DNA from 3 places in the Streptomyces sp. NPDC014676 genome. Region 3 is predicted to be linked to each of the others. Evidence: riboswitches for the same ligand, from Rfam matches in the RefSeq annotation. Region 3 holds a riboswitch; each other region holds the start of a gene.

Region 1 (9,878 bases), on a different contig from region 3:
GCCGTCCGTGACGTCGCGGTAGTCCTGGACGCGGATCTCGACGCGGTCGGCCAGGCCCTCGTCGGCGACGCGCTTGCGGGCGTAGGCGGCCTGTTCGTGGGAGAGGGTGACGCCGACGACGTTCACGCCGTGGTCGCGGGCGGCGTGGACGGCCAGGGAGCCCCAGCCGCAGCCGACGTCCAGCAGGCGCTGACCGGGCTTCAGGGCGAGCTTGCGGGCGACGAGTTCGAGTTTGTCGTGCTGGGCCTGTTCGAGGGTGCCCCGCGGGGGCGGGGCGGGCCAGTAGGCACAGGAGTACACCATGGACGGGCCGAGGACGATCTCGTAGAAGTCGTTGCCGACGTCGTAGTGGTGGCTGACGGCGCGCCGGTCGCTGTGCCTGGTGTGCAGGCCGCGGCGGGGGCGGCGGGCCTCCTCGCGGGGCGGGGCGGGCGGCAGCGGGGGACCCGCGAGGGCGATCAGTCCGCGGGCGGCGGAGCGGAAGGCGGGGTCGCGCAGGGCCTGGACGAGGGTACGGGCGTCCTCGCCGCGCTCCCAGACGAGGCCGGCGATCCGGTCGAGGACGGTGTAGAGGTCGCCCTCGACGGCGAGGTCGCCGGCCACCCAGGCGCGGGCGAGACCGAGTTCGCCCGGCTTGCGGAGCAGGTGGCGCAGGGCCCGGCGATTGCGTACGACCAGGACGGGGGCATCGGAGGGGCCGGCCTGTGATCCGTCCCAGGCGCGGACGCGGACGGGGAGGGGGGCGTTGATCAGTTGTTCGACGTGACCTTTCAGCCGCGAGGCGGCGTCTGGCATGGTGTACACCTCCGTGACGGGGAATCCCGGAAAGTCGTCACCACGTAAACACTTGAGGGCGGATCGGAAGTCCCCGACGCGCGTCATCTCTGGGCAAAACGCCGAGGCGCACGCGTGGGAGCGAGCCCCGGGGGCTTCGCCCTTCCGGCTCCCGGTCCGGCCCGTCCGCCGGCCCTGCTCGGCGGGTCGGGAGTACCGCCGGGGCTCCGTCCGCCAGGGACTCCGCCCCCTGGACCCCCGGCCCTTCGCCCGCCCCTCGGCTCGGAAGCCGGGAACGCATCCCGTCGAGGCTGCTCCCCGGAACTCGGGCGGGGCCCGTGGGGCCGGGGCGGAGCCCCGAGCGGGGCCGGGGGCAGGGCCCCGGGGCCAGGCTTTCGCCCACCGGATCGGGCGAGCCGGAACCGGGACCCGGGGCGAGCCTCAGGGGGCACTTCTCACCCCACCGAGCCGGAACCGGGACCTGAGGCGAAGTCCCAGGGGTGGCCTTTCGGATCGGCGAGCCGGGCGGGCCCGTCGGCCCCTCGGGAACGCCGAAGGGGCCGCCCGCACCACGGATGGCGGGTGGCCCCTTCGGAGGGTGACCGGAGGTCAGGAAGCCTTGGCCTCGGTCTTCTTCGGTTCCTGCTGGGCGGCGGCCGGCGCCGGCTTCGCGGCCTCGTAGAACTCCTCGCGCGGCGACTCGATCGCGCCCAGGGACACGACCTCGCGCTTGAGGAACATGCCGAGGGTCCAGTCGGCGAAGACGCGGATCTTGCGGTTCCAGGTGGGCATGGCCATGCCGTGGTAGCCACGGTGCATGTACCAGGCGAGCCGGCCCTTGAGCTTGATCTTCATCTTGCCCATGACGATCATCGCCACGCCCTTGTGCAGGCCGAGGCCCGCCACCGCGCCCTTGTTGGCGTGGCTGTACTCCTTCTGCGGGAAGCCCCGCATGCCGGAGATCACGTTGTCGCCGAGGACCTTGGCCTGGCGCAGCGCGTGCTGGGCGTTCGGCGGGCACCAGGCGTTCTCGTTGCCGGCCTTGCGGCCCACGAGGTCCGGGACCTGGGCGTTGTCGCCCGCGGCCCAGATGTAGTCGGTGCCCTTGACCTGGAGCGTCGGCTCGGTGTCGACGTGGCCGCGCGGGCCCAGCGGCAGGCCGAAGCGGGACAGCGCCGGGTTCGGCTTGACGCCCGCGGTCCACACGATCGTGTTGGAGTCGACCTCGAGGCCGTTCTTCAGCACCACGTGGCCGTCGACGCAGGAGTCCATCGACGTGGACAGGTAGACCTCGACGCCGCGGCCCTCGAGGTGCTCCTTGCCGTACGTGCCGAGCTTGGGACCCACCTCGGGGAGGATCTTGTCGGCGGCGTCGACGAGGATGAAGCGCATGTCCTCACGGGACACGTTCTTGTAGTACTTGGCCGCGTCCCGGGCCATGTCCTCGACCTCACCGATGGTCTCCGCGCCGGCGAAGCCGCCGCCCACGAAGACGAAGGTGAGTGCCTTGCGCCGGATCTCCTCGTCCGTGGTGGAGTCGGCCTTGTCGAGCTGCTCGAGGACGTGGTTGCGCAGGCCGATGGCCTCCTCGATGCCCTTCATGCCGATGCCCTGCTCGGCGAGGCCGGGGATCGGGAAGGTGCGGGAGACCGCGCCCATCGCGATGACCAGGTAGTCGAAGGGCAGCTCGTACGCCTCGCCGACCAGCGGGGCGATCGTGGCGACCTTGCGGTCCTGGTCGATGGTGGTGACCCGACCGGTGAGGACCTCCGCCTTGGGAAGCACGCGTCGCAGGGGTACGACGACGTGCCGGGGGGAGATGCTGCCGGCGGCGGCTTCGGGGAGGAAGGGCTGGTAGGTCATGTACGACCGCGGGTCGACGACGGTGACGGTCGCCTCGCCGTAACGCATCTTCTTCTGGATGCGCCGAGCTGCGTACAGGCCTACGTACCCACCGCCTACTACGAGGATCCTGGGACGCTCCGTGGTGCTCATGCCATCGAGTATCCACCCGCTTCAGGGGGGTACCTCGTGCGCCCCTTCACAAGCTTCGACAGGGCCTGTGTTACCATCCCGCACTTCTTGATCCAGATCACAGTGCGAAACGGGAACCGGCACCCCGCACGGGACGTTGTCAATGCCGCGTGAGCTGCCTCTCTGCCGGTCGAGCGGTGCCGTGAGGCCGGCCGTCGAAGCCCTACGATGCCCCCTGACGGGACACCTGCTCCCACCTTCTGAACGTGTTCAAAGGGGTGTTGAGGGCCCGAATGGGTCAACCGGGATCAGTTCTTCGTTCTCCCGGGGCCAATTCCTTGTGAAGAACTTCACGAACTTTCCCGGCGGGGCCCCGCCGAGGGGCCCCGAAGGGCCCCCGGGCGCCGCTCAAACGCTGCCCCGACTGCTCAGTGGAGTGCTGCTGACCAGTGACGAAGAGGGCTAGGCCACGGACCAGGCGATGCCGTCGAGGATGTCGTGCTCCGACACCACGACCTCCTCCGCGCCGATCCGCTCCATGATCGCCAGGAGGACCAGGGCCCCGGCGCCGATCACGTCGACCCGGCCCGGGTGCATGGAGGGCACCGCCGCGCGCTCGGCGTGGGTGGAGCGCAGCAGCCACTCGGTGATCTCGCGGACGCGGTCGCGGGAGATACGGGAGTGGTGGATGGCCGTCGAGTCGTACTCGGGCAGGTCCTGGGCGATCGCCGACACGGTCGTGACCGAGCCGGCCAGGCCGACCAGGGTGTGCGCCTCGCGCAGCGGGACCGTCTCCTCGGCGTGGTCGAGGGCGGCCTCGATGTCGGCCCGTACGGCCGCGATCTGCTCCTCGGCCGGCGGGTCCGTCACGGCCCCGTCCCGCACCAGGTGCCGCTCGGTCATCCGTACGCAGCCGACGTCCACGGAGCGGGCGGCGCGCACGTGGTCGTCGCCCACGACGAACTCGGTCGAGCCGCCGCCGATGTCCACGACCAGGAACGGGCGGCGCAGATCGGTCCGGCCGGTCAGCTCCTTGGTGGCCCCGGTGAAGGAGAACTCGGCCTCCTGGTCACCGGTGATGACCTCGGGCTCCACGCCCAGGATGTCCACCACCCCGCGCACGAACGCGTCGCGGTTCTCGGCGTCGCGGGAGGCGGAGGTGGCGACGAAGCGCAGGCGCTCCGCCCCGTGCTCCTTGATGATCTCCGCGTACTCGCGGCAGGCGGCGAACGTCCGCTCCAGCGCCTCGGGCGCCAGCCGGCCCGTACGGTCGACGCCCTGGCCGAGCCGTACGATCGTCATACGGCGGTCCAGATCGGTGAGTTCACCGGTCTCCGGGTCGGCGTCGGCCACCAGGAGCCGGATGGAATTCGTACCGCAGTCGATGGCGGCGACCCGGGTCACCGGCCGTCCTCCTTCTCGGGCAGCGTCACGCAGGCACCCTTGCGCCACCACTCGGGCAGCATCGCCAGCGCCTCGTCGCCCAGCGGGTTGACGCCGGGGCCCGCGGCCAGCGAGTGGGCGACCAGCACGTGCAGACACTTCACCCGGTCGGGCATGCCGCCCGCGCTGGGGAAGTTCTTCAGCTCCTCGATCTCGTCGCGGCGCCGGATGTAGTCCTCGTGCGCCGCGCGGTACGCGGCCGCCAGCTCCGGGTCGGTGGCCAGCCGCTCCGTCATCTCCTTCATCACGCCGTTCGCCTCCAGCGTCCCGATCGCGGAGTTCGCCTTCGGGCAGGTGAGGTAGTAGAGCGTCGGGAAGGGGGTGCCGTCGGGCAGCCTCGGCGCGGTCTCCACGACGTCCGGCTGTCCGCAGGGGCAGCGGTGCGCGATGGCGCGCAGCCCGCGCGGGGGCCGCCCGAGCTGCTGCTTGAAGGCCTCGACGTCCGCGTCGGTGGGCTCGGTGCGCGGGGTCGTGGGTGGGGGCGTTTCCATACGTGTCTTTCTACGGCTTTCTGCAAAGGGTCACTGGCCGGCGGCGTCGGCCTTGTCGACGCCGTCCCAGACGTTCGCGTACCAGGGGCGGTCGGCGGCTCCGAGATCCGTACGGGACTGCTTCGCCGTACCCGGGTCGATGACGATGTAGCCGGTCTCGCCGGGCAGGACGTAATGCAGCCGCCTGCGGATCTCCTGCTCGGCGTACGCGTCGTCCTGCCAGCGGGCCTTCATGTCGCGCAGCCGTTCGACCCGCCGGCGGGCCTCGTCCTGCTCCTGCTGGAGGTCGGCGATGTCCGCGCGCTGGGAGACGTACTGCCGCATGGGGTAGGCGAGGGCGACGATCAGGGAGCAGACCACCAGGGCGAGCAGCGCCGCCCGGCCGGTCAGCCGGGAGCGGCGGGCCTGGCGTTTGGTCTGCGAGCGGTAGACCCGGGCCGCGGTCTGCTCACCGATCAGCCGGATCCTGGTCGCGGTGGAGAAACGGTCCCGGTCCTTGACCGCCATGGTTCCGCCTCTCGTTCACCGTCATACGCGTGTACGTCCCCGCACACGGTACGGGACCGGGTACGGGGACGTACGTACGACGCTGCCTACGACTCAGCCCTTGAAGCGGGGGAAGGCCGAGCGGCCGGCGTACACCGCCGCGTCGTCGAGGATCTCCTCGATGCGCAGGAGCTGGTTGTACTTGGCGACGCGCTCGGAGCGGGCCGGGGCGCCGGTCTTGATCTGGCCGCAGTTGGTGGCGACGGCCAGGTCGGCGATGGTGACGTCCTCGGTCTCGCCGGAGCGGTGGGACATCATGCACTTGAAGCCGTTGCGCTGGGCCAGCTCGACGGCGTCCAGGGTCTCGGTCAGCGAGCCGATCTGGTTGACCTTGACCAGCAGGGCGTTGGCGGCGCCCTCCTCGATGCCGCGGGCGAGGCGCTCGGGGTTGGTGACGAACAGGTCGTCGCCGACGAGCTGGACCTTGTCACCGAGCTTGGCGGTGATGGTCTTCCAGCCCTCCCAGTCGTCCTCGAACAGCGGGTCCTCGATGGAGACGAGCGGGTACGCGTCGACGAGCTCCGCGTAGTACTCGGTCATCTCGGCCGCCGAGCGCTCCTTGCCCTCGAAGGTGTAGACGCCGTCCTTGTAGAACTCGGACGCGGCGACGTCGAGCGCGAGGGCGATCTGCTCGCCGGGGGTGTAGCCGGCCTCCTTGATGGCCTCGAGGATGAGGTCGAGGGCCTCGCGGTTGGAGCCGAGGTTCGGGGCGAAGCCGCCCTCGTCGCCGAGGCCGGTGGCCAGGCCCTTGCCCTTCAGGACCTTCTTCAGCGTGTGGTAGACCTCGGCGCCCCAGCGCAGGGCCTCGGAGAAGGACTCCGCGCCGATCGGAGCGATCATGAACTCCTGGATGTCCACGTTGGAGTCGGCGTGCGAGCCGCCGTTCAGGATGTTCATCATCGGCACCGGCAGCAGGTGCGCGTTGGGGCCGCCCAGGTAGCGGAAGAGCGGGAGGTCGCTGGCCTCGGAGGCGGCGTGGGCGACGGCGAGCGAGACGCCCAGGATGGCGTTGGCGCCGAGCGAGCCCTTGTTGTCGGTGGCGTCCAGGTCGAACATCGCCTGGTCGATCAGGCGCTGCTCGGTGGCGTCGTAGCCGACGAGCTCCGGGCCGATCTGCTCGATGACGGCCAGGACGGCCTTCTCGACACCCTTGCCCAGGTAACGGCCTGCATCGCCGTCACGGAGTTCGATGGCCTCGAAGGCGCCGGTGGAGGCGCCGGACGGGACGGCGGCACGACCCGTGCTGCCGTCGTCGAGGCCGACCTCGACCTCGACCGTGGGGTTGCCTCGGGAGTCCAGGATTTCCCGGGCTACGACGACGTCGATGGACGGCACGAGCATCTCCTTCTTGGATGTGACGCGGGTGGGCAGGACCCCGGAGGGTCTTGCGAGACCGAGCCTAACCGGCCCGGGGCGATCGGGCCGCCGGTCGCCCGCCCCGTGGACAGAACCGAGAGTAAATTGTTTCCGAACGGAACAAAGCCGTTTCGGGAAAACCGGCCGTGAAAAACCCCGCCCCGGCGCGTACGGGGGAAAACGCACCGGGGCGGGGGGCAGGGAGGCAGCCGCTTACTTGAGGTGCAGCTGCTGGCCCGGGTAGATGAGGTCGGCGTCGTCGACGATGTCGTCGTTCAGCTCGAACAGCTCGGCCCAGCCGCCCTCGACGTCGTGCTCGGCGGCGATGGAGCTGAGGGTGTCGCCCTTGACGACCTTGTACTCGCCGTCGCCCTTCTCGACCTTCTCGCCGGTCGGGGTGGTGACGGTCTTCTGCTCGGTCTTCCGCTCGGCCTTCTGCTCGGTCTTCCGCTCGGCGGAGCGGGAGGCCTTCTGCCCGGTCTCACGGGTCTCCGTGGAACCGGTGCTCTGCGAGGAGCCCGAGCCGTTCGCGGAGGAGCCGCCGTAGGCGGCGTTGGACAGGCCCGTGCCGCAGACCGGCCAGGCGCCCTTGCCCTGGCCCGCGAGGACCTTCTCGGCGATCTCGATCTGCTGCGCCTTGCTGGCCCGGTCGGCGGTGGAGGCGTACTGCGTGCCGCCGTACGCGGCCCAGGTGGAGGCGGAGAACTGCAGACCGCCGTAGTAACCGTTGCCGGTGTTGATGGACCAGTTGCCGCCGGACTCGCACTGGGCGACGGTGTCCCACTCGGAGGCGGTGGCGGCGGAGGCGCTGCCGGCCGCCATCAGCGGGGCGGCGACGGCGGCGGAGGCGACACCGGCGACGGCGATCGCGCGGGTGGCCTTGGACGGACGACGGTGCTTGCCCTTGCCGGAAAACAGCATGGTGGATCCCCTCACCGACGCCTGCGAGGTGAGCTGTCGGGTTCGGGCCGGTTGAGTTGCCCGGCCACGTCCCTCACGGGACGCGGCTTCACCCCAAGCCCGATCCGGTGTCAATCACCGGAAGGGGCGCTTACCTTGGGTCCCCCGCTCCTGCCTACGGCGCATGACGCGACGACTGTTCCCGTGCTGCCACTGGCAGGATTCGGCGTGGCGGCAGCCGGGGCCCGCGGTGGCGAGCGGTCACGACCGTAGGCACGCGATCCACGGAATTTCAAAGACGATCAGGGCCTCTGAGACCTATCTCTCACAATCTTTAAACCGGACATTAGCCGCGAAACATGACGTCAACTGCCGCCGCGCCCAAGCATTTTCGGGTGTCACTTTCCACCCGATTCGCTCCCCGCCCCAAGCGCCTGACCCGGCAGGACGAGAGCCGCGTCGCCGCCGATGAGCTGCTCGTTCACCCCGTAGAGCGCGCCCCATCCGCCGCCGACCGCAAGGGAGTCGGCACGGGACGGGGAACCGCCCTCGTTGCTCACGGTGGAAGAGTCACCGGCCGTGCCGCCCCAGGCGTTGAGGCCGCGCGAGGCGTGCCGGCCGGACGAATCGGATGCGCGGGCCTCGTCCTTGCTCTCCTCCGCGCTGGCGCCGCGATGGCGGCCGCCGCCCTCGGCATCGGCGTCCGCCGAAGCGTCGCCGACCTGCCCGGACTTGTCCGACTCGCTGTTCTTGGGGCTTGCCGAGGCAGAGGAGGAGGTGTCGGAGTCCGTGCCCGTCCCACCGTCCGTGGCCCTGTCCGAATCGGTACTCGAGTCGGCGGACTTGCCAGGATTGGCCGATTCGCCCACCGAAGCGTCCGAGTTCTTCCCGCCGTTCGCACTCGACGACGGAGAGGAGGAAGGGGAAGGGGAGGACGAAGGAGAGGAAGCGGGCGAATCACCGGAGTCCGACGAGTCGGACGAATCCGAATCGCCCGATGTCGAGTCGTCGGCCACCCCCGTGTCGACACTGGCCGGCGGAGCGTCCTGATCCAGGCCCGCGAGCAGTCCGCAGGTGCGCCACGCGCCGACCCCCTGGTCGGCGAGGATCTTCTCGGCCACGGCTATCTGCTGGCCGCGGCTTGCCTGGTCGGCGCTCGACGCGTAGTCCAGGCCGCCGTACTTCTCCCAGTCCTCCTGGGTCAACTGCAAGCCGCCGTAGTAGCCGTTGCCGGAGTTCTGGCTCCAGGAGCCACCACTCTCGCACTCGGCCACCCGGTCCCAGTTCAGGCCGTCGGCCGCGCTGGCGGCGCCGGCGCCGAAGAGGGGGATCGCAATGGCGGAGCCGGTCACTCCGGCCGCGACGAGGAGAGCCGGAGCCTGGCGGGGGCGACGGTGCCGACCGTTCCCGGAGAGCATACGGAAGACCTTTCGCGAGACAGCGATGACCAGTGCGGTGAGTGGAGCCCGAGCCACCGCACTTGATGGGTGAACGTATCGGCAGACGATCACTTGTCACAAGTTAATGCCGCACAGATCACGTGAAGATCACAGAGTTGAGAGCGTGTCATGTTTGCGTTGGCCGCCCCGGGGGCACGGAAAGGATGCGCGGTCCGTCACTTTTGTGGCGGCGTGAATTCCACCGGGAGCGTGCGCAGTCCGCGCATGATGAGCCCGCCCCGCCAGCGGAGTTCGGCCGGTTCCGCCGCGAGCCGCAGGTCCGGCAGCCGGGTCAGCAGGGTGGCGAGCGCGGTCCGGCCCTCCAGGCGGGCCAGCGGTGCGCCCAGGCAGTAGTGGATGCCGTGGCCGTATCCCAGATGCTGGTTGTCGCGCCGGCCGAGGTCGAGCACGTCCGGGTCGGCGAACCGCTCCGGGTCCCGGTCCGCGGCGGCGAGCACGACGAGGACGGGGTCGCCGGCCGCGATGCGCTGCCCGCCGATGGTGACCGGCTCGGTGGCGAACCGCCAGGTGGCGAGTTCCACGGGACCGTCGTACCGCAGGAGCTCCTCGACACCGGTCTCCAGCAGCCCGCGCTCCCCGGCGACGAGGGACCGCTGCAGGCGGTCGCGCTGTCCGGGGTGGGTGAGCAGGGCGTAGGTGCCGTTGCCGATCAGGTTGACGGTGGTCTCGAAACCGGCGAACAGCAGGATGAACGCCATGGCGGCGGCCTCGTTCTCGGTGAGGTGCTCACCGTGGTCGGAGGCGCGGATGAGGCCGGAGATGAGGTCCTCGCCGGGGGCGGGTTCGGCGGGGAGCGCCTCGCGCTTGCGGTGGATCAGCTCGGCGAGGTAGCCGCGCATCTTCTTCACCGACCGGGCGACCCCGCCGCGCGGGCCCCCGCCGTGCCGGATCATCATGCCCGCCCAGTCCCGGAAGTCGTCCTGGTCCTCGCGCG
Region 2 (9,878 bases), on a different contig from region 3:
GGCGATCGGGCCGGAGATCGCCCGCCACCACGCCTCCACCGGCACCTTCCCCGCCGGCTCGAACGGCTCACCCGGCCGCGGGAACGCCACCGGCTGGCCCACCTCCCCGGCCGCGTCCTTCATCCACTCCCCCGGCTCCGCCCATGCGTGCGGTGCCAGGTTGAAGGTGCCCCAGTGGATGGGCAGCAGCACGCCGGCCGCCTCGCCGCCCTGCAGGTCGAGATGGGCCCGGACGCCTTCCTCGGGCGTCATGTGGATGTCGGGCCAGAAGTCCGAGTACGCGCCGACCTGGATCATCGTGGCGTCGAACGGGCCGTGGTCGGTGCCGATGTCCTTGAAGCCGTCGAAGTAGCCGGTGTCACCGCTGTGGTAGATCCGGTGCTCCTCGCCCGCGGCCACCCAGGAGGCCCACAGGGTGTGCTGGGTGTTGCGCAGACCCCGGCCGCAGAAGTGGCGGGCCGGGGTGGCGGTGAGGGCGAGTCCGCCGATCTTCGTCGTCTCGTGCCAGTCCAGCTCGCGCAGCCGTCCGGCGGACACGCCCCAGCGCTCCAGGTGCGCGCCGACGCCGAGGGGCACGGCGAACAGGGTGTCCGTGCCGGCCAGCGCCTTGATCGTGGGCAGGTCCAGGTGGTCGTAGTGGTCGTGGGAGATCACGACGACGTCGACCGGGCCGAGCGCGGCCAGCGGCAGCGGGGCGGGGTGCAGCCGCTTGGGCCCGGCGAAGGGGAAGGGTGAGCAGCGCTCACCCCACACGGGGTCGAACAGGACCCGGTGCCCGTCGATCTCCGCGAGCACGCTGGAGTGGCCCATCCAGGTCAGGCGCAGCCCGCTCGCCGGCGGACGGGAGAGGTCGGCGAGGGTGGTGGGGTGCACCGGGATGGTGCCCTTCGGGGCGCGGCGGGACCGGGAGTCCTTGTCGAGGTAGATCTTCGCCAGGTCCCGCGTCGACCCCGACGGGCGGATCCGGGCGGTGCCCCCGGGGTTCTGGAACACACCGTCCTTGAAGTGCGGGGATCTGCGGATGCGTGCCATGCGTTCGCCACCCGGGTCCGCGCCGAAGGCCTCGGGCCGCAGGGCGCGCAGCCCGGAGCTGTGGGATGGGGAACCGGCCACGGTACCTCCAAGTGGAGTCGGTCAGACATTCCATTATGTGCGGCCGGACCGGCTCCGCGGTGCCGGGTACGGCCGGGGCTGATCGAAGGGCCGGGACGGCTGTCGCACCATGAACACGTCCACCGGGTCCTCCGTCTCCACGGTGAACCCGTGCCGTGCGTAGAGGCGGCGGGCCGGGCTGCCCCGCAGTACGTTCAGCCGTACGACGGCGGCGTCGCGGTCGGACCGCCGCAGCAGTTCGCGCAGCACGCCCGAGCCGATGCCGGCGCCCTGGAGGTGCGGGGCCAGATAGAAGTGCTCCAGCCAGTGGGAGTCCCCGGCAGGGCGCAGCGCCACGCAGCCGGCGAAGGTGCCGCCCGTCTCGATCACCCAGGTGTGGGCCGGGTCGAACCCGTCGCGCAGCCGCTGCCGCACCCGCTGTGCGTCGTAGCGCCCGAGCCGTTCCAGATCGGCCCGCAGCACCACGGCACGCAGTTCGGCCACCGCCTCGACGTCCGCCGCGGTCGCCTGCCGCAGATCCCGGTCCCCCATGATCACCACGCTATCGCGCGAACGCTCACGCCACCGCGGCGATCCGTACCTTGATGTCGTCCGGCGACAGCGTCCCCTTGGCGATCACGTGGTCGCCGGAGGACTCCCCGCGCAGCCGGCGGCCGATCCACGGCACCAGGTACTCGCGGGCCCAGTGGACGTCGTCCCGCCGGATGTCGAGGGTGCCGCGGGGCGGCAGGGGCGGCCAGGGCTGTTCCGGATCGGCGGGGACGTCCAGGCCGAGGGTCTGCCCGGCGCGGAGCGCGACGCGGGTGTGTCCCTCCGGCGACAGGTGCAGCCGGTCGGCGTCCCAGGCCCTGCGGTCCTGGACGCTCTTGAGGGACCACAGGTCGAGCACGGGGCAGCCGTAGCGGTCGGCGACGGCCCGTACGTGCATGTTGTACGTCGCGATCTTGCCGCGCAGATGTTTCAGCAGGGGGACGCCGCGCGTGTCGAACCCGGTGGTCACCATCACTGTTCCCGATACGGCCGTGAGCGCGGCGATCGCCCGCTCGAACCGCTCGGCCACCTCGTCCGGGTCGCTGCCCGGGCGGAGGATGTCGTTGCCGCCCGCGCAGAACGAGACCAGGTCGGGGGCGAGTTCGACCGCCCTCGGCAGTTGGTCCGCCACGATCTGGTCCAGCAGTTTTCCGCGTACGGCGAGGTTGGTGTACTCGAAGTCGCCCTCGGGCCGGAGGTCCGCGAGGAGCACGGCGAACCGGTCGGCCCAGCCGACGAACGCCCCGTCGGGGCCGGGGTCGCCGACGCCCTCGGTGAAGCTGTCCCCCACCGCCACGTACGACCCGATCACTGCTCTGCTGTCACTCTTCGAATCGTCTGCCACAGCCGCTCATGATTCACCTTCGAATGTGACCTACGCGACCGTAAGGACGGGTTGACGCACGGTGAGATAAGACACTCTCAAAATGTTGGCCAACTCCGGAATACGCCGAAGGCCGGCCCCGGGGATCGGGGTCCGGCCTTCGGCGCGCGTGTCGGGAAGGTCGCCGCGGGGGTCAGCCGATGGAGACGCCCTTCGAGCTGAGGTAGGCGACCGGGTCCACGTCCGAGCCGTAGTCCGGGGTGGTGCGGATCTCGAAGTGCAGGTGCGGACCGGTCGAGTTGCCGGTCGAGCCGGAGAGGCCGACCTGCTGGCCGCCGGTCACGGTCTGGCCGGCCGAGACGGAGAGCGCGGACAGGTGGGCGTACTGGGCGTAGTGGCCGTCGTCGAGCTTGACGACGACCTGGTTGCCGTACGCGCCGGCCCAGCCCGCGGAGACGACGGTGCCCGCGCCGACGGCCTTCAGGGAGGTGCCGGTCGGGACGGCGAAGTCGACGCCGGTGTGATAGCCGCTGGACCACATGCTGCCGGCCACCTTGTAGGCGGTGCCGAGCCCGGCGCCGGGCACCGGGGAGCTGTAACCGGAGGCGCTCGCGGCCTGGTCGGTGCTCGTGGTCTGGGCGGAGGCGTCCGAGGGGGGCTGCTCGGCGGGCTGCTCCGCCGGCTGCTCGGCCTCCTGCTCCTGGGCCTGCGGGGCCGCCGGGGCGGCCGGCTCCTCCGGCGCGCCCGTGGCGGCCGTGCCGTCGACGGAGAGCTTCAGGCCGGGGTGGATGAGCGACGGGTCGTCGCCGATGGCCTGCCGGTTGTCCGTGTAGAGCTGCTTCCAGCCACCGTCGACGTGCTCCGTCTCGGCGATCTTGGCGAGGTAGTCGCCGGCCTTCACGGTGTACGTGCGGGCCTCGTCGCCCTTTTCGGCGACGGTCTCCTGGCCGGCGGCGGAAAGGGACTGGACGGCCTTTTCGGGGGCGGCCTGCGGCGTGGCGGCGTGCGCGCCGGTGGCGCCGAGAAGCGGCAGGGCGAGTGCGGCGCCACCGGTTCCGGCGACGGCGATGGAGCGGGTGAGACGCTGGGTCTTGGTACGGCGGTGCTTACCCTTCGCGGGCATGTCGAATTCCTCTCCGGCGCCTGCGAGGTGAGCTGTCGGGTTCGGGCTGGAGATGCCCGGCCGCGTTGTCACGCGGCTTAACCCCAAGCCGTTCCGGGAACCGGAACAGGCAGTGGTACCTGTGGGTCCCCCGCTCCTGCCGTACACGGGTCGGTGTGGGTACGGGCTCCGGGCGGCGGCAGGATTGGGCGTCCGTCCGGATCGGTGGCGAACGTAAGCGACCCGGACGCGAGGGGACAAGCGCGAGGTTCACCGCGAACGCGCTTTTCCGTGATCCAAAGGGGGAATTGACGTCACCGAGCGTCAGCCGGGATTCCCTTTCCCCCGCGAATTCCCTTGTCGTTCCATGGAATTACGTGAGCATGGCGACAACGCATCGTCACGGATATGACGCTGCTCACGCGCCCCTTCCCCATCCCCCTTTCTTTCGGGGCACGTTATGGCGAACCGCCCTAATCGGACAGAACGCCCTAATCATCGGATCACAGGCGCCGCAGCCGCACCACCGCGGCGTCCAGATCTCCTCGCAGACCGGTGCGCAGCCCGTGATGCAGCAGGAGGGCACCTCGGTACGTTTCGCCGGTTTCGCGGCATTCGTACGACGCCTCCGGGTCGAGGCCGCGCAGCCGGAGGGCCGGGACGGGCTCTCCGTGGTGCTGCGCCTGGAGGCAGGCGAGGACGACGGTCTCGTCGCCGAGGACGTACTGCACCGCGCTCAGTCCGCCCTCCGGAGGGCGCAGCCGGTACAGGTCGCCGCGCTGGACGACGGGCCGGATCTCCTTGTAGAGCGCGACCCACTCCCGCGCCTCGGCGAGTTCCTCCCCGGTCCACCGCGCGAGGTCTCCGCCGACGCCGAGCACCCCGGCCATGGCGCTGACGAACCGGAAGCGCAGCGAGCTGACCCGTCCGTTGAGCATCGCGTTCGGGCTGTCGGTGACCCAGGCGGCCATCACCCGGGCCGGGTGGATCTGGCTGAAGCCGTGCTGGATGGCGAGCCGGTCGAGCGGGTCGGTGTTGTCCGAGGTCCACACCTGGTCGGTACGGGAGAGGATCCCCAGGTCGATCCGGCCGCCGCCGCCCGAGCAGGACTCGAAGGCCACGCCCGGATGGGCCGCCCGCAGCCGGTCCAGCAGCGCGTACAGGCCGCGCACATGGTCGGTCCACAGCCGCTGCGGGTACGGGTCGTCCGGCCATCCGGCGTCGGTGGAGGAGCGGTTGAAGTCCCACTTCACGTAGTCGATGGGAGCGCTGGAGAGCAGTCCGTCGAGCCGCTCCCAGAGGTACTCCCGCACGTCGTCGCGCGCGAGGTTGAGCACGAGCTGGTTGCGGTACTCCGTGCGCCGGCGGCCCGGCTGGAACTGCACCCAGTCGGGGTGCGCGCGGTACAGGTCGCTGTCGGGGTTGACCATCTCCGGCTCTACCCAGATGCCGAACTCCATCCCGAGCCCGTGCACATGGTCGGCGAGGGGTTTCAGGCCGCCGGGGAAGCGGTCGGGGTTGGGCGTCCAGTCGCCGAGCCCGGCCCGGTCGCTCGTCCGCGCCCCGAACCAGCCGTCGTCGACCACGAACAGTTCGACGCCCATCGCGGCGGCCCGCGCCGCGAGTCCCCGCTGCCGCTCCTCCGAGATGTCGAATCCGGTGGCCTCCCAGGAGTTGAACAGCACGGGCCGGTCCCGGTCCGCGTCCGGGACGACGTACGTCCGCTGGTAGGCGTGCCAGGCGCGGCTGGCGCCGCCGAAGCCGCCGTCGCTCCACAGACCGGCGAAGACCGGTGTGACGTACGTCTCCTCCGTGCCCAGCATCAGCAGGCCGGAGTCGTCGTGTCCCGCGCCGCCGGTGATCTGCACGCGTGCGTCGGGGAGTCGGGCGACCGAGACGCGCCAGGAGCCGGACCAGCCGAGGGCGCAGCCGTAGACCTCTCCGCGTTCCTCGGTCGCGTCGGTGTCGAGCGCGACCCAGGGCAGGTGCTGGTGTCCGGTGTGGCCGCGGCGGCTGCCGATGACCTTCTCGCCGTAGGTGAGCGGGGATCGGGTCAGCCGGGACTCGGCGGCCCAGCGGCCGTGGAGCTGGGACAGCCGCCAGTGCTCGCGCTCGGGCAGGGTCCAGGTGGCGGAGTCGGCGCGCAGGAGCTCGACCGCGGGTCCCCGGTTGTGCAGGGTCACCCAGCGTTCGATCACGTCGTCGCGCATCCGGTAGTGCAGGGTCACGGTCAGCCCGCCGTCGCGGAAGCGGAGGCGGAGTTCGCCGTCGCCGGTCTCGTGGCCGTCGAAGACCCACTCGGTGCCGCGCCGCCCGTCGGCGGTGCGTACGGACAGGGCGGGCCTCACGAAGCGGGGGCCGCCCTCGACCGGGTACTCCTCGCGCCCGTCCAGGCGGGACTCGAACGGCCAGTCGTCCGGCAGCGGGCGCGCGGCGAGGGCCTCCGCGTCGGCGAGCGCGATCCTCGGGCCCCAGTGCAGATGCACCAGCTCGTCGCGGTCCGTGACATGGAGCGCGTAGCCGCTGGCCGGCCCCGACAGGAGCCATGTACGACCGTCTTGGGAGACCTGCGTCACCGAACCTCCAACAGACCCGAACAGATGCGATCAGACACCAACATCATCGGGGGCACGGGGGCCGTCGGGCAATGCCTGTGGACAACTCATTGCCCCAGGCAGGCATGTCGTATCGTCGACCCGTGCCCGTCGGCGAGCCCCGCCGGCGGCGTCGAGCGGGAGGAGTCCTTCGTGACGCAGCAGGTGCCGTCGACCGAACCCGAGCTGGCCGGAGTACGCAACTTCCGCGACGTGGGCGGACTGCCGACCGTCGACGGCAGGCGGGTGCGGCACGGTGTGCTGTTCCGCAGCGGTCATCTCGCCCACGCGACCGCCGAGGACACCGCCTTCCTGTCCTCGCTCGGACTGCACACGGTCTTCGACTTCCGCAACGCGGCCGACCAGAGGCTGGAGGGGCCGGACGTCGCGCTGCCGGGCGTGCGCAACGTGAACCTGCCGCTCAGCGACCCGGCCGACGGCGCCGAGTTCTGGAAGATGGTCCGCGACGGCGATCTGGAGCAGCTTCGCTCGATCCTCGCGGACGGCAAGGGCGCGGACCGGATGATCGGCTCCTACCGGATGATCATCAAGGAGCGCACCGCCGAGCACTCCCGGGTGCTGCGCTCGCTCGCCGAGGACAGCGTTCCCGCGCTGATGCACTGCGCGGCCGGCAAGGACCGCGCAGGGCTGTCGGTGGCGGTGACGCTGCTCGCGGTGGGCGTCGAGCGCGACGCGATCGTCGACGACTACCTGAAGTCCAACGCCAAGCACCGCCGCTACAAGGTGCGGCGCAGCGGCAGCTCCGCCTCGGCCTACTCCCCCGAGGTCATGGAGCTGCTCAGCCCGCTGTTCGACGCGCGCGAGGAGTACCTGTCGGCGGCCTTCGAGACCATCGAGGAGACCTGGGGCGGTGTGGACCCGTACCTGGAGCAGGCGCTCGGGCTCACGCCCGGGACCCGGGAGCGGCTGCGCGAGCGGCTGCTCGACTGAGGCGGGCCCGGGGCGGGCGTCTACTTCTTCGGAGCGATCTCGAAGAGGAAATAGATGAAGGCCGCGAAGAGGTGTCCCACCACGATGTAGATGAACAGCCGCACCCACAGGGCCCGGGGGAACTTCTCTTCCATGTCTTTGCCGGTCATGTCGCTTCTCCGTGGATCGGGCCCAGGCACAGCGCGGCCGTGGGACTCTGCAGCAGGGTGTGGACGAACAGCAGCTCGACCCCGTCGGGGTCGGCGGCGGCGATGCGGTGCGGGGTCAGCGAGTCGAAGTGCGCGCTGTCGCCCGGGGCGAGCCGGTGCAGGGCGTCCCCGAGGCGCAGCCGCAGCCGCCCCTTGAGGACGTACAGCCATTCCTCGCCGGCGTGGACGCGCACGATGTCGCCCTGGGAGCCGTGCGGCACACGGACCCGCAGGGCCTGCATGCCGCGCCCTGCGGCACCGGCCTGCCAGTACGTCCAGCCGCCCGCCGCCGTGGACTCCATGTCGGCGGCGCGCACCACGGCGTCCCGGTCGGCGGCCGACTCACCGAGCAGCTCGGAGACGGTCGTACCGTAGATACGGGCGAGGGAGAGCAGCATCGGCAGCGAGGGCTGGCGCTGTCCGGTCTCCAGCCGGGAGAGATGGGCGGGCGACAGACCCGCGTCGCGGGCGGCGGCCTCCAGCGTGAGGGAGGCCCGCCGCCGCAGGGCGCGCAGCCGCGGCGCGACCGCGGGGAGCGCGTCGGCCGGTTCGGCCGGCGGTCCGGTCTCGGAGGAGCTCATGTCTCCATTGAGCCCCGGATTTGCCCCACGGGCAATTTTCTTGCCTCGGAGGCAAACCCGGCACGGGTGCGAAGGTCAGCGGTCGGTCACCGCCTGTCGCACCAGCGTCCTGCCGAACTCCCACACCAGGCCGCCGTCGTGCGCGTCGTCCATCACCGCGGTGAAGGCCTCCACGAACCGGTTGACGTCCTCCTCGTCGATGATCAGCGGCGGGATCAGTTTGATCACCTCCAGGTGGTCGCCGGAGACCTGGGTGAGGATGCGGTGCCGTTGCAGCAGCGGCACGACCACCATCTGCGCGAAGAGTCCCTTGCGGGCGGCCTGGAGCACGGTCCAGCGCGAGCGCAGTCTCAGCGACCGGGGCCGGCCGAACTCGATGCCGATCATCAGGCCCCGGCCGCGGACGTCGGCGAGCAGCTCGTACTTCTCGGTGAGCGCGGCCAGCCGGGTCCGCAGCAGGTCGCCGGTGCCGCGGGCGCGGGCGACGATCCGCTCGTTCTCCATGACCGACAGCACCGCGAGGCCCGCCGCCATGGCCTGGGCGTTGGCCCCGAAGCTGGCCGAGTGGACCAGCACCCGGTCCATCGACGAGTAGACCTTCCTGAAGATCCAGTCCTTGCCGAGCGTGGCACCCACCGGTACGTAACCGCCGGAGAGCGCCTTGGCCACGCACACCAGGTCCGGTTCGACGCCTTCCTCGTGCTGGTAGGCGTAGAAGTCGCCGGTCCGGCCCAGTCCGGTCTGCACCTCGTCGGCGATCAGCAGCGCCTTGTGCCGGTGCAGCAGCTCCTGCGCGGCCCGCAGATAGCCGGGCGGCGCCTCGTGCACGCCCTTGCCCTGGACCGGCTCCACGATCAGGGCTGCCACGTCCCCCCTGCGCAGCTCCCGCTCCAGCGCGTCGAGGTCGCCGAGGGGGACGGCCGTGTCGGGCAGCAGCGGGGCGAAGCCGTCCCGGAAGCCGGACTCTCCGTTGACGGAGAGGGAGCCGGTGGTCAGGCCGTGGAAGGCGTGCTCGCAGTACAGGACGCGCGGTCTGCCGGTCGCGTACCGGGCGAACTTCAGAGCGGTCTCGACCGCCTCCGTGCCGCTGTTGCCGAAGAACACCCGGTCCAGGTGGGGGCTGTACGCGAGGAGCTTCTCGGCCAGCAGGCCGGGCAGCGGCTGGCAGTCGAAGCGGGTGAGGTCGGCGAGGGAGGCGTCCAGGACGTCGTGCAGCGCCTTGCGGACCACGGGGTGGTGGCGGCCCAGGCCCATCACCCCGAACCCGGCGAGCATGTCGAGGTGGTCGTTGCCGTCGGCGTCCCAGAAGTGGGCGCCCTCGGCACGCTCGTAGACCTTGTCGAAGCCGATGGTGCGCAGCATGCGCGGGAGCTGGGGGTTGAGGTACCGGGTGTGCAGCTCGTAGCGCTCGGCTCCGCGCTCGGCCAGCAGCGCGCCGAGGTCGAACTCCCCGGTCCCCGACGACTCCGCGGTGGTCATGCCTGTGGCTCCTGTGGGTCCGGTGACTGGGGCGCCGGCTCTTCCCCGGCGGTGAGGCTCGCGCTGATCCGGCCGGCGATCTCGACCGGGGTGAGGCCGATGTCGGCGAGCACCTCGCCGCGTTTGGCGTGCGCGAGGAACTGTTCCGGGATGCCGAACCGCCTCACGGGCACGTCGCACCCGGCGTCGCCCAGCGCCAGCGCCACCGCCGAACCGACCCCGGCCGCACGGCTGTTGTCCTCGACGACGGCCACCATACGGTGCCCGGCGGCCAGTCGTGGGAGGGCCGGGTCGACGGGTTTGACCCAGCGGGGGTCGACCACGGTGCATCCGATGTCGCGCGCTTCGAGCAGTTCGGCGGCCTTCAGGCAGACGGGCGCCATCACGCCCACGGCCACCAGCAGCACCTCGGGGCCGGACGCCCGGTGGAGCACGTCCATGCCGCCGACGCGGTCCAGCGCGGGGACCGCCGGGCCCACGGACTCCTTGGGGAACCTGAGCAGGGTGGGCGCGTCG
Region 3 (9,878 bases):
TGCAGGCCGCGCGCGAAGCGATGGTCAACGCCGCCAAGTACGGTGGCGAGGGAGGCGCGGTGCAGGTCTACGCCGAAGTCGAGGGGAGGACGGTCTTCGTGTCCGTCCGGGACCGCGGCCCCGGCTTCGACCTGGACTCGATACCCGCCGACCGCATGGGCGTCAGAGAATCGATCATCGGCCGCATGGAGCGCAACGGGGGCACGGCGCGGCTGCGCGCGGTGCCGGACGGCGGCACGGAGGTCGAGATGGAGATGGAGAGGGCGGAGAAGACGTCATGAGCGAGCCGACCGAGGCGAACGGAACGACGGGACCGGCACAGGGCGCCGCGTCCGCGGAGTCGGCCGGCGGCAGCGCCGGGCGTCATGTGCGGGTGGTCCTCGTCGACGATCACCGCATGTTCCGCACGGGTGTCCAGGCGGAGATAGGGCAGACCGCGCAGACGGGTGTCGAGGTGGTCGGTGAGGCCGCCGACGTCGACCAGGCGGTCACGGTCATCACCGCGACCCGGCCCGAGGTGGTCCTGCTCGACGTGCACCTGCCCGGTGGCGGCGGCGTCGAGGTGCTGCGCCGCTGCGCCCCGTTGATGGGCGACGCCGAGCAGCCGGTCCGCTTCCTCGCCCTGTCCGTGTCGGACGCGGCGGAGGACGTGATCGGCGTGATCCGCGGCGGTGCCCGTGGCTACGTGACCAAGACGATCACCGGGACCGATCTGGTCGACTCGATCTTCCGGGTCCAGGAGGGGGACGCCGTCTTCTCCCCCCGCCTGGCCGGCTTCGTCCTGGACGCCTTCGCCTCGACCGACGCCCCGCCGGTCGACGAGGACATGGACCGCCTCACCCAGCGCGAGCGGGAGGTCCTGCGGCTGATCGCCCGCGGCTACGCCTACAAGGAGATCGCCAAGCAGCTCTTCATCTCGGTGAAGACGGTCGAGTCCCACGTCTCGGCGGTCCTGCGCAAGCTCCAGCTCTCCAACCGCCACGAACTGACCCGCTGGGCGACGGCGCGGCGGCTGGTCTGAACGGGCCGTTCAGACCACGCGCGCGGCGCCCGCGAAGGGCATCTCGTCGATCGGGGCCACGCGGACCGGGGCCGAGGGGTTCGGGGCGTGGATCATGCGGCCGTCGCCGATGTAGAGGCCGACGTGGCTGATGCCGGAGTAGAAGAAGACGAGGTCGCCGGGGAGGAGTGCGGAGCGGGGGACGCGGCGGCCGGCGTCGATCTGGGCGTAGGAGGTGCGGGGCAGGGAGACACCGGCGGAGCGGTACGCGGCCTGGACGAGGCCCGAGCAGTCGAAGGCGTCCGGGCCGGTCGCGCCCCAGACGTAGGGGCTGCCGAGCTTGGCGTAGGCGTAGGAGACGGCCTGCGCCGCGCGGGGGCCGGGAGCCGCCAGAGCGGCGTCCCGGGCGTCCGTCGAGGAGTGCGGGGCGCGGTCGGTTCCGTCGGTGAGCCCCGCGCGTTGCCCGGGGGTCAGCCGGGACAGCAGCCGGCGGGCGGCGGTCAGCTTGGTGTCGATCGTCTTCTGGTGCCGCTGGAGTTCGGCGCGGCGGGACGTCAGCGATGTCACCTCGACCCGTGCGGCGCCGCGCAACCGCTCGATCTCCCGGAGTTGTGCGCGTACGTGCCCCACCGCCGCCTGCCGGCGGCTGCCGGCCCGTTCGGCGAGCGCGGCGCCGTCCAGATAGCCGTCGGGGTCCTCGGAGAGGAAGAGCTGCAGGGCGGGGTCGAGGCCGCCGCCGCGGTACTGCGCCGCGGCGACCGTGCCCAGGGCGTCCCGCGCGGAGTCGAGCCGGTCCTTCCTGCGGGCCGCCTCGTCCTGCAGATCGCGCAGCCGCCGCTGGGCCGACTCGGCCTTCTCCTTGGCTCCGTTGTACTTCTCGGTGGCGGTCTCCGCCTCCCGGTAGAGCCTGTCGACCTCGGCCTTGACCTGGCCCGGTGTCAGCCGCGGTTCGGCGTGTCCCGCCCCGTCGAAGCCGGTCGCGGTGGCCGCGCCGGCGAGGGCGAGGGCGGTGGCCGCGCGGGCCGTGGTGCCGCCCGGGACACGCTGCCGGGTCCTGCGGTGCGCTGCCACCTGGATTTCCGTCCTTTCCGACTTTCCGACTTTCCGACGACCGCGCGGAGCGGACTGCCGTCCGGTGGTCCGGCGGCGGGGGTGCGCAGGGGAGCCGTCCGCCGCCGGACCTTCTCGGCGGTGGTGTCCGGCCGCCGCCCCTGGACCGGGCGGCGGTGGAGAGCCGGTCACCTGGAGGAGGACGCTAGGCCCGGCCGTGCGGCCCCGGTGACGGGTTGTGCGGAAGTGATGTGAGCGGACCGTCGGGTGACCGTAAGTGACAGATGCCCTGCTCCGACTTCATCGTCTTCACTCAAAGTGATGACCGATATGGCGGAGGAGGGACGGATGAGGGTGCCGGAGTGCTAGGAGGCGGCTATGGCTAGGCTCCGGCCTCATGGACGTACTCATCCACCTCTTCGTCGGTCTGCACATCATCGGCATCGCGTCGCTCCTCGGCGGCTTCCTCACCCAGATGAAGGCGATGGGCGCGGGCACCGCCCGGTTCGTCCCCGCGATGCTGCACGGCGCGCTGACGATGCTGGTCACCGGTGTGGTCCTGGTCGGCCTCAACCAGGCCCAGGACTACTCCGTCGACAACATCAAGATCGGCGTGAAGCTGGCCCTGCTGATCGTGATCCTCGGCCTGGTGTACGTGAAGCGGGACGACGAGAAGGTGGACAAGGGCCTGTTCGGCCTGGTCGGACTGCTGACCGTGACGAACGTCTTCATCGCGGTGCTGTGGACCTGACCTCCGCTCCACGGACCCGGACGTGACCGCGGCCCACGACAGGACGCGTCCCGGGCTCCCGGGCCCAGGGGACGCCGGCGGCGGTGGACGCGGACAGCGCCACCGCCGCCGGCGTTTCCCAGGGGGAGCGCGGGCGACCGGCGCCGCGTGCCGTGGCGCGGACCGGCACGGAAAAGGGGCGGGGACGACGCCGGAGGACCGTCCCCGCCCCTTCCGGGCGGTCAGGCGGGGCGCACCACGCTGTGGATCGAGGACTCGCCGTCGTAGTAGATCGACTCCTCGCGGACGTACGTGCCGGGCTTCGGCGCGTGGATCATCATCCCGTTGCCGATGTAGATCCCCACGTGGGTGACGTCGTCGTAGAAGAACACCAGGTCACCGGGCCGGGCCTGGGAGACGGGGACCGTCGTGCCCGCGTTCACCTGGTCGTAGGTGGTGCGCGGAACGGTGACGCCGGCGGCCTTCCAGGCGGCCTGGGTGAGGCCGGAGCAGTCGTAGGAGCCGGGGCCGGTGGCGCCCCAGACGTACGGCTTGCCGATCTGCGCGCGGGCGAAGGCGAGGGCCTTCTCGGCCTTGGTGGTGTACGAGGAGTCCGTCGACGGTGAGGTGGTCGAGCCGGAGGTGCCGCCCGCCGAGGTACCGCCGTCCTGCTGAGCGGTGGCGGCCTCCTCCTGCGCCTTCTGCCGCTCCGCCTGCTGCCGGGCGAGCTCGGCGGCCTTGCGGGCGGCCTCCTCCTGCTTCTCCTTCTCGATCGCCGCGAGCCGTGCCTTCTCCTCGGCGGTCAGCTTCGCCATCAGCTCGCGCGCGTCGGTGAGCTTCTTCTGGACGGTGGCCTTGGCCGTCTTCAGGTCGCCCTGGGTCTCGGTGAGCGTCTGAAGGCTCTCGGTGGCCTCCTGGCGCTTCTGCATCGTCTCGGACTGCTGGGTGACGTAGTCGTCGACCGCTTCCTTCTGGCGGCCGGTCATCCGGTCCATCACCTGGCGCTGGTCGAAGATGTCCTGCGGCGTGTCCGCGAGCAGGAAGGTCGCGGTGTCGGGGACGCCGGCACCGGTCCGGTACTGGGCGGCGGCGAAGGAACCCAGCTCCGCCCGCGCCTCGTTGAGCTTCTGGGTGCGCTTGGCCACGTCGTCGAGGAGCGTGTCCACCTGCTTGCGCTGCTTCGCGGTCTTCTCCTTGGCCGCGTTGTACTTCTCGGTCGCCGACTCCGCCTGGCGGTAGAGGTCGCCGACCTTCTTCTCGACCTCCTCCAGGCTCGGCCTGCCGTCGTCGGAGGGGGCGGCGGTGGCCGTCTGGGACAGCAGGGCCACGGAGGTCAGGGCGGCCGTGGCGAGGGCCGGGGTCCGTATGCCTGCCACGCGCGTGCCGGGGGTGCGCGACTTGCGGTGCGACGCCAAGGGAGGCGACTCCTTCCAAAGCTCCGCCTACCGGGTTAGCTGTCGGGTTCGGGCGGCTTGCTCGGAAGGGTTGCCCTACGGCCGCTCCGCGAGGGAGTGGGCCGATTCACCCCATGGTCTCGGTGGGTCCCCGGCTCCGGCTGCCGCGGGGGCAGTGACGGACTCGGCGGGGGCCGCGCGGCCCGGCGGGGTTCGCCGGTGGGGGTCGTACGGCCCGCCCGCACCGTAGCCAACCGGTGTGGCCCCTGTGAAGGTTGATGGGTGATATGCCCGATACATTTTCGTGACCTTGCGTGCGGGGTCACCCAGGGTGATGGGGTGGTTCTGGAGGGTGTGCGCCCCGTCCCGGCCGCCGGATTCCGGGGATGTTCCCGGGGTGGCCCCGGGTTGTCGGTGGGGCGCCCTAGACTCGGAGAGCGATGAGCAGCCTCTTTGACGACAGCTTCCTGGCGGACCTCCAGGCCCAGCGGGGCCCCGAGGGCGAGCCCCCGCCACCGCCCGAGGACGAGTACGTGCCGGAGCAGATCCCGGACGACCTGTTCGGCGGGAAGTTCGACGTGCCGCCGGACCGGGACGCCTACTACCGCGACGGCGCCCCGCGCCCGGTGATCGACGCCGCCGCGCTGCTGGAGGGGCTGAACGACAACCAGCGCGCCGCCGTGGTGCACTCCGGTTCCCCGCTGCTCATCGTGGCCGGCGCCGGTTCCGGCAAGACCCGTGTGCTCACCCACCGCATCGCCCACCTGCTGGCCGAGCGGCACGTCCATCCGGGCCAGATCCTCGCGATCACCTTCACCAACAAGGCCGCGGGCGAGATGAAGGAGCGCGTCGAGCAGCTCGTCGGCCCGCGCGCGGGCGCCATGTGGGTCATGACGTTCCACAGCGCGTGCGTGCGCATCCTGCGCCGCGAGAGCAAGAGGCTCGGCTTCACCTCGTCGTTCTCGATCTACGACGCCGCCGACTCCAAGCGTCTGATGGCCCTGGTCTGCCGTGACCTGGAGCTCGACCCCAAGCGTTTCCCGCCGAAGTCCTTCAGCGCCAAGATCAGCAACCTGAAGAACGAGCTGATCGACGAGGAGGACTTCGCCGCCCGGGCCGCCGACGGCTTCGAGAAGACCCTCGCCCAGGCCTACGCGCTCTACCAGTCGCGGCTGCGGGAGGCCAACGCCCTCGACTTCGACGACCTGATCATGACGACGGTCAACCTGCTGCGCGCCTTCCCGGACGTCGCCGAGCACTACCGCCGCCGCTTCCGGCACGTCATGGTCGACGAGTACCAGGACACCAACCACGCCCAGTACGCGCTGGTCCGCGAGCTCGTCGGCACCTCCGAGCACCCCGCCGGCACACCGTCCGAGCCCGAGGTGCCGCCCGCCGAGCTGTGCGTGGTGGGCGACGCCGACCAGTCGATCTACGCCTTCCGCGGTGCGACGATCCGCAACATCCTCCAGTTCGAGGAGGACTACCCGGACGCGACCACGATCCTGCTGGAGCAGAACTACCGCTCCACGCAGACCATCCTGAGCGCCGCCAACGCCGTCATCGAGCGCAACGAGTCGCGGCGTCCCAAGAACCTGTGGACCAACGCCGGCGCGGGCGCGCGGATCACCGGGTACGTCGCGGACACCGAGCACGACGAGGCCCAGTTCGTCGCCGACGAGATAGACCGCCTCACCGACGCGGGCGAGGCCAAGGCGGGCGACGTCGCCGTCTTCTACCGGACCAACGCCCAGTCCCGCGTCTTCGAGGAGATCTTCATCCGCGTCGGCCTGCCCTACAAGGTCGTCGGCGGTGTCCGCTTCTACGAGCGCAAGGAGGTCCGGGACGTCCTGGCCTACCTGCGGGTGCTCGCCAACCCCGAGGACTCGGTGCCGCTGCGCCGCATCCTCAACGTGCCCAAGCGGGGCATCGGCGACCGCGCGGAGGCCATGATCGACGCCCTCGCGCAGCGCGAGAGGATCAGCTTCCCGCAGGCGCTGAGGCGCGTCGACGAGGCGTACGGCATGGCCGCGCGCTCGTCGAACGCCGTGAAGCGGTTCAACACGCTGATGGAGGATCTCCGTACGGTCGTCGAGTCCGGTGCGGGCCCGGCGACGGTCCTGGAGGCGATCCTCGAACGCACCGGCTATCTCGCCGAGTTGCAGGCCTCCACCGACCCGCAGGACGAGACCCGGATCGAGAACCTCCAGGAACTCGCGGCCGTCGCCCTGGAGTTCGAGCAGGAGCGCGGCGAGGGCGAGTCGGTCGCGCTGTCCGACTTCCTGGAGCAGGTCGCCCTGGTCGCCGACTCCGACCAGATCCCCGACGAGGACGAGGACGGATCGGGCGTCATCACGCTGATGACCCTGCACACCGCCAAGGGCCTGGAGTTCCCGGTCGTCTTCCTCACCGGCATGGAGGACGGCGTCTTCCCGCACATGCGCGCCCTCGGCGAGACCAAGGAGCTGGAGGAGGAGCGGCGCCTGGCGTACGTCGGCATCACGCGCGCGCGTGAGCGGCTGTACCTGACCCGTTCGACGCTGCGCAGCGCGTGGGGCCAGCCGTCCTACAACCCGCCCTCGCGGTTCCTGGAGGAGATCCCGGCCGCCCACCTGGAGTGGAAGCGGACGGGGGCGAGCGCGCCCGTGTCCTCCGGTCCGGTGTCGGGGGTGGCGGCCTCGCTGTCGTCGTCCCGCTCGCGCTCGTCGGCGTCGGGCGGTTCCGGTTTCGCCACCGGGCGGGCCGCGGACAAGCCCGTGGTGTCGCTGGCGATCGGGGACCGGGTCACCCACGACCAGTTCGGCCTCGGCACCGTGGTCGCGGTGAAGGGCACGGGCGCCAACACGGAGGCGACGATCGACTTCGGGGACACCAAGCCCAAGCGGCTGCTGCTGCGGTACGCGCCGGTGGAGAAGCTGTAGCAGCGCGGGCCGAGACCCGTCGGGGGCGGGCCCCTACGACGGGTCGAGGCCGTGGCTGCGGAACCAGGCGAGCGGGTCGATCGCCGAACCGCCGCCGGGACGGACCTCGAAGTGCAGGTGCGGACCGGTCGAGTTGCCGGAGTCCCCGGAGAAGGCGATCGGGTCGCCGGCCTTCACGGTCGTACCGGAGGCGACCTGGTAGCTGGAGAGGTGGCAGTACCACGTCTCCGTGCCGTCCTTCGCCGTCACGATCATCATGTTGCCGTAGGCGGGGTTGAGCTGCGTGCGCACCGTGCCGTCGGTGGCGGCCATCACCGTCGCGCCGTACAGGACGGGGAAGTCGATGCCGGTGTGGACGGACATCCAGTTGATGCCGGACTGGCCGTAGTAGGCGCTGAGTCCGTGCTGCGCGACCGGGAGCGCGAACTTCGGCCGCAGTCGCTCCTTGCGGGCCGCCTCCTCCGCGGCCGCCCTGCGCTCGGCCTCCTGCTGCGCCTTGAGGTCGATGCGCTCCTGGGTGCGGCTGGCCCGGTCGGCGAAGTCGTCGGCGCCGGCGGCGAGGCTCTCCAGCTGGGTGTCCAGCTTGATGTTGGCGGCGGACGGTTTCACCGGCTGGGCGTCCGCCGCGGTCGTCTTCGTCTCCTGGCCGCCGTCGCCGGCCAGGTCGCCGACCGAGGCCGCGGCGATGCCGGCGACGCCCATCACGCACGCCGAGGGCACGGCCACCGTCAGCAGCGCGGAGCGCTTGGCGGGCGTGCGGCGGCGGGAACGCGACCCGGCGCGCGAGGCCGCGCGCGGCGCCGGGGCGGGGACGGTCTCCTCCTGCTCCTCGAGCAGGAGCACCGCGGGCAGCTCACCGGTGTCGGCCGGCTCCTGGGCGGCGGGCTCCTCGTGGGACTCCTGGCCGAAGGACTCGGCCTGCGGCTCGTAGGCGTCGGACGCGGGCTCCTGGGCGGCGGTCTCGCCGCCGTCGGAGTTCCACTGCGTGGCGTCGTAGACACCGCTGTCGAAGGTCTGCGTGCCCCAGTCCCACTGCTGGGTCCGGTCGGCGGGGTTCCCGGCCTGATCGGGCTGGAGCCACTCACCGGCGTCCCACTGGCCGCTGGTCTCCGGCGAGGCGGCCTGCGGCGGGATCACCGTCATCGGGTGATGGCCGGTGGTCCAGGCGGTCGTGTCGTAGCCGCCGGTGTCGTACGGGGACGTGTGCTGGGCCGCGTACATGTCGTAGTGGCCGGTGTCCTGGCCGTCCGTGGGCCAGTGTCCGGTGGTGTCGTACGCGCCGGTGTCCTGACCGCCGCCCGGAAGGTCGCCGAAGAGGGGATCCGTGGCGAAGCCCCCGGCGGTGTGGCCGCCCGTGCCGAAGTGGGTGGCGGCATAACCGGTGGCGTCGTAGCCGCCGTACGTGGTGAAGTCGCCGTACGGGGCTTCCTGGGTGCCGTACGACGCATAGGGCGCCGAAGCGGCATCGGAAGCCGGAGCCGGGTCCATGGTCCCCGACGGGTGACGGTCGTTCACCAACTTCTCTTTCGCCTCGACAACAGGGGCTGCCAGAGCAGTGCGGCGACTGTACCCGGCGGTATGCGGGCACGACAATCTTCCGCAGGTTTCGCGCACGCAGGAAAGGGGCAATCGGTTGTCTTTTGGCGGACGGCGGGCGCGGTCTTGGCTTTTTGTTCGAGACGTGTTCGAGACGGTGGGTGATCGACGGCGACAAGTGGGCCGTCTCGGACCGTTGTTGTTCGGATTGCCGTCGAGGGGGGCGCGCGGTCCCGGTTGTCCCGTGACGCCGGCGCCGGGCGTGTCGCGCTCGGGCCTTCCGGGCGGTCGGTCGTCACGCCACGGTCAGGCCTTCCGGGCGGCCGGTGGACGGCTCTCCGGGGTGCGCCGTGTCCAGGGCCTGCCGTATGCGGGTCGCCACGGCCGGGTGCACGGGCAGCGCGAGATGGCCCACGCCGCTCACCCGTATGTTCACCGACGTCAGGTCGGGGTGCTCGACACACGCCGACTCCAGCGGGTCCATGATGTGGTCCAGGTCGCTCCAGAAGGCGACGAAGCGCGTACGGCAGCCCGGCGCGGGCTGGGCGAGTTCCTCGAGCAGCGGGGAGCCGGGGCGCATCTGGCGCACGATGGGGTGCGCGTTGGCCAGGGGGGCGACGCGTGTGCCGGAGTGCGGGGTGCCGAGCGTGACGAGCGTCCGCACGCGGGCGTCACCGCCCAGCCGCTGCACGTAGTACCGCGCGATGAGCCCGCCGAGGCTGTGCCCGACCACATCGACCCGGCGGCTGCCCGTGTGTTCGCACACCTGCTCTATGTGCCGGCCGAGCAGTTCGGCCGCGATGCGGATGTCGCAGGTCAGCGGGGAGTAGTTGAGCGACTCGATCTGCTGCCTGCCGTGCTGGGCGAGGCTGCGGCGCAGCAGGACGAAGACCGACCGGTTGTCGATGAAGCCGTGCAGCAGCACCACCGGGGGCTTGGCCTCCGCCGGCAGTTGCGCGGTGCCGTCCGGGGAGGGCAGCACGGGGTGCGCGCCCCGGCGCTCCTGGACGATGCCGGCGGGGTAGAGCAGGAGGTGACCCGCCAGGATCGCCAGCTCCAGGGCGGTCGCCTTCAGCAGGGTCAGGGAGAGATCCGCCAGCCGGACCGGCAGAAGACGCCGGCAGAGCGGCAGGAAGGGAAGAGCTGCCTCGGTGACCTTCATGGCCGACCTCCTGTCGGCACGCGGGAGGACGGCCCTGTCCCCCGTGTGCCCTCATGGGAAATCGCTGTGAGAGCGGTCGACGGTG

The links. Region 3 has a riboswitch for cyclic di-AMP ahead of ACF1DX_RS07325 (NlpC/P60 family protein). Riboswitches for the same ligand answer to the same signal wherever they lie in the genome.
Region 1: another riboswitch for cyclic di-AMP. It lies ahead of ACF1DX_RS18450 (transglycosylase family protein); the one in region 3 lies ahead of ACF1DX_RS07325 (NlpC/P60 family protein).
Region 2: another riboswitch for cyclic di-AMP. It lies ahead of ACF1DX_RS31480 (peptidoglycan DD-metalloendopeptidase family protein); the one in region 3 lies ahead of ACF1DX_RS07325 (NlpC/P60 family protein).

Annotation. Positions count from the first base shown of each region.
Region 1 covers NZ_JBIBZI010000006.1:83,547-93,424, forward strand. The annotation lists gene ACF1DX_RS18420 (class I SAM-dependent methyltransferase) at 1-795, opposite strand, end outside; gene ACF1DX_RS18425 (NAD(P)/FAD-dependent oxidoreductase) at 1,384-2,769, opposite strand; gene ACF1DX_RS18430 (exopolyphosphatase) at 3,211-4,152, opposite strand; gene ACF1DX_RS18435 (DUF501 domain-containing protein) at 4,149-4,682, opposite strand; gene ACF1DX_RS18440 (septum formation initiator family protein) at 4,713-5,189, opposite strand; gene eno (phosphopyruvate hydratase) at 5,283-6,563, opposite strand; gene ACF1DX_RS18450 (transglycosylase family protein) at 6,798-7,505, opposite strand; cyclic di-AMP (ydaO/yuaA leader) riboswitch at 7,509-7,677, opposite strand; gene ACF1DX_RS18455 (transglycosylase family protein) at 7,883-8,902, opposite strand; gene ACF1DX_RS18460 (cytochrome P450) at 9,100-9,878, opposite strand, start outside.
Region 2 covers NZ_JBIBZI010000015.1:1,934-11,811, reverse strand. The annotation lists gene ACF1DX_RS31495 (MBL fold metallo-hydrolase) at 1-1,113, opposite strand, end outside; gene ACF1DX_RS31490 (GNAT family N-acetyltransferase) at 1,147-1,644, opposite strand; gene ACF1DX_RS31485 (SGNH/GDSL hydrolase family protein) at 1,670-2,455, opposite strand; gene ACF1DX_RS31480 (peptidoglycan DD-metalloendopeptidase family protein) at 2,661-3,590, opposite strand; cyclic di-AMP (ydaO/yuaA leader) riboswitch at 3,595-3,756, opposite strand; gene ACF1DX_RS31475 (alpha-galactosidase) at 4,073-6,145, opposite strand; gene ACF1DX_RS31470 (tyrosine-protein phosphatase) at 6,317-7,114, shown strand; gene ACF1DX_RS31465 (DUF6126 family protein) at 7,135-7,263, opposite strand; gene ACF1DX_RS31460 (helix-turn-helix domain-containing protein) at 7,260-7,883, opposite strand; gene ACF1DX_RS31455 (aspartate aminotransferase family protein) at 7,959-9,362, opposite strand; gene dxs (1-deoxy-D-xylulose-5-phosphate synthase) at 9,359-9,878, opposite strand, start outside.
Region 3 covers NZ_JBIBZI010000002.1:637,543-647,420, reverse strand. The annotation lists gene ACF1DX_RS07345 (PspC domain-containing protein) at 1-281, shown strand, start outside; gene ACF1DX_RS07340 (LuxR C-terminal-related transcriptional regulator) at 278-1,021, shown strand; gene ACF1DX_RS07335 (NlpC/P60 family protein) at 1,031-2,071, opposite strand; gene ACF1DX_RS07330 (hypothetical protein) at 2,448-2,801, shown strand; gene ACF1DX_RS07325 (NlpC/P60 family protein) at 3,023-4,195, opposite strand; cyclic di-AMP (ydaO/yuaA leader) riboswitch at 4,203-4,353, opposite strand; gene pcrA (DNA helicase PcrA) at 4,615-7,095, shown strand; gene ACF1DX_RS07315 (M23 family metallopeptidase) at 7,129-8,610, opposite strand; gene ACF1DX_RS07310 (esterase/lipase family protein) at 8,927-9,793, opposite strand.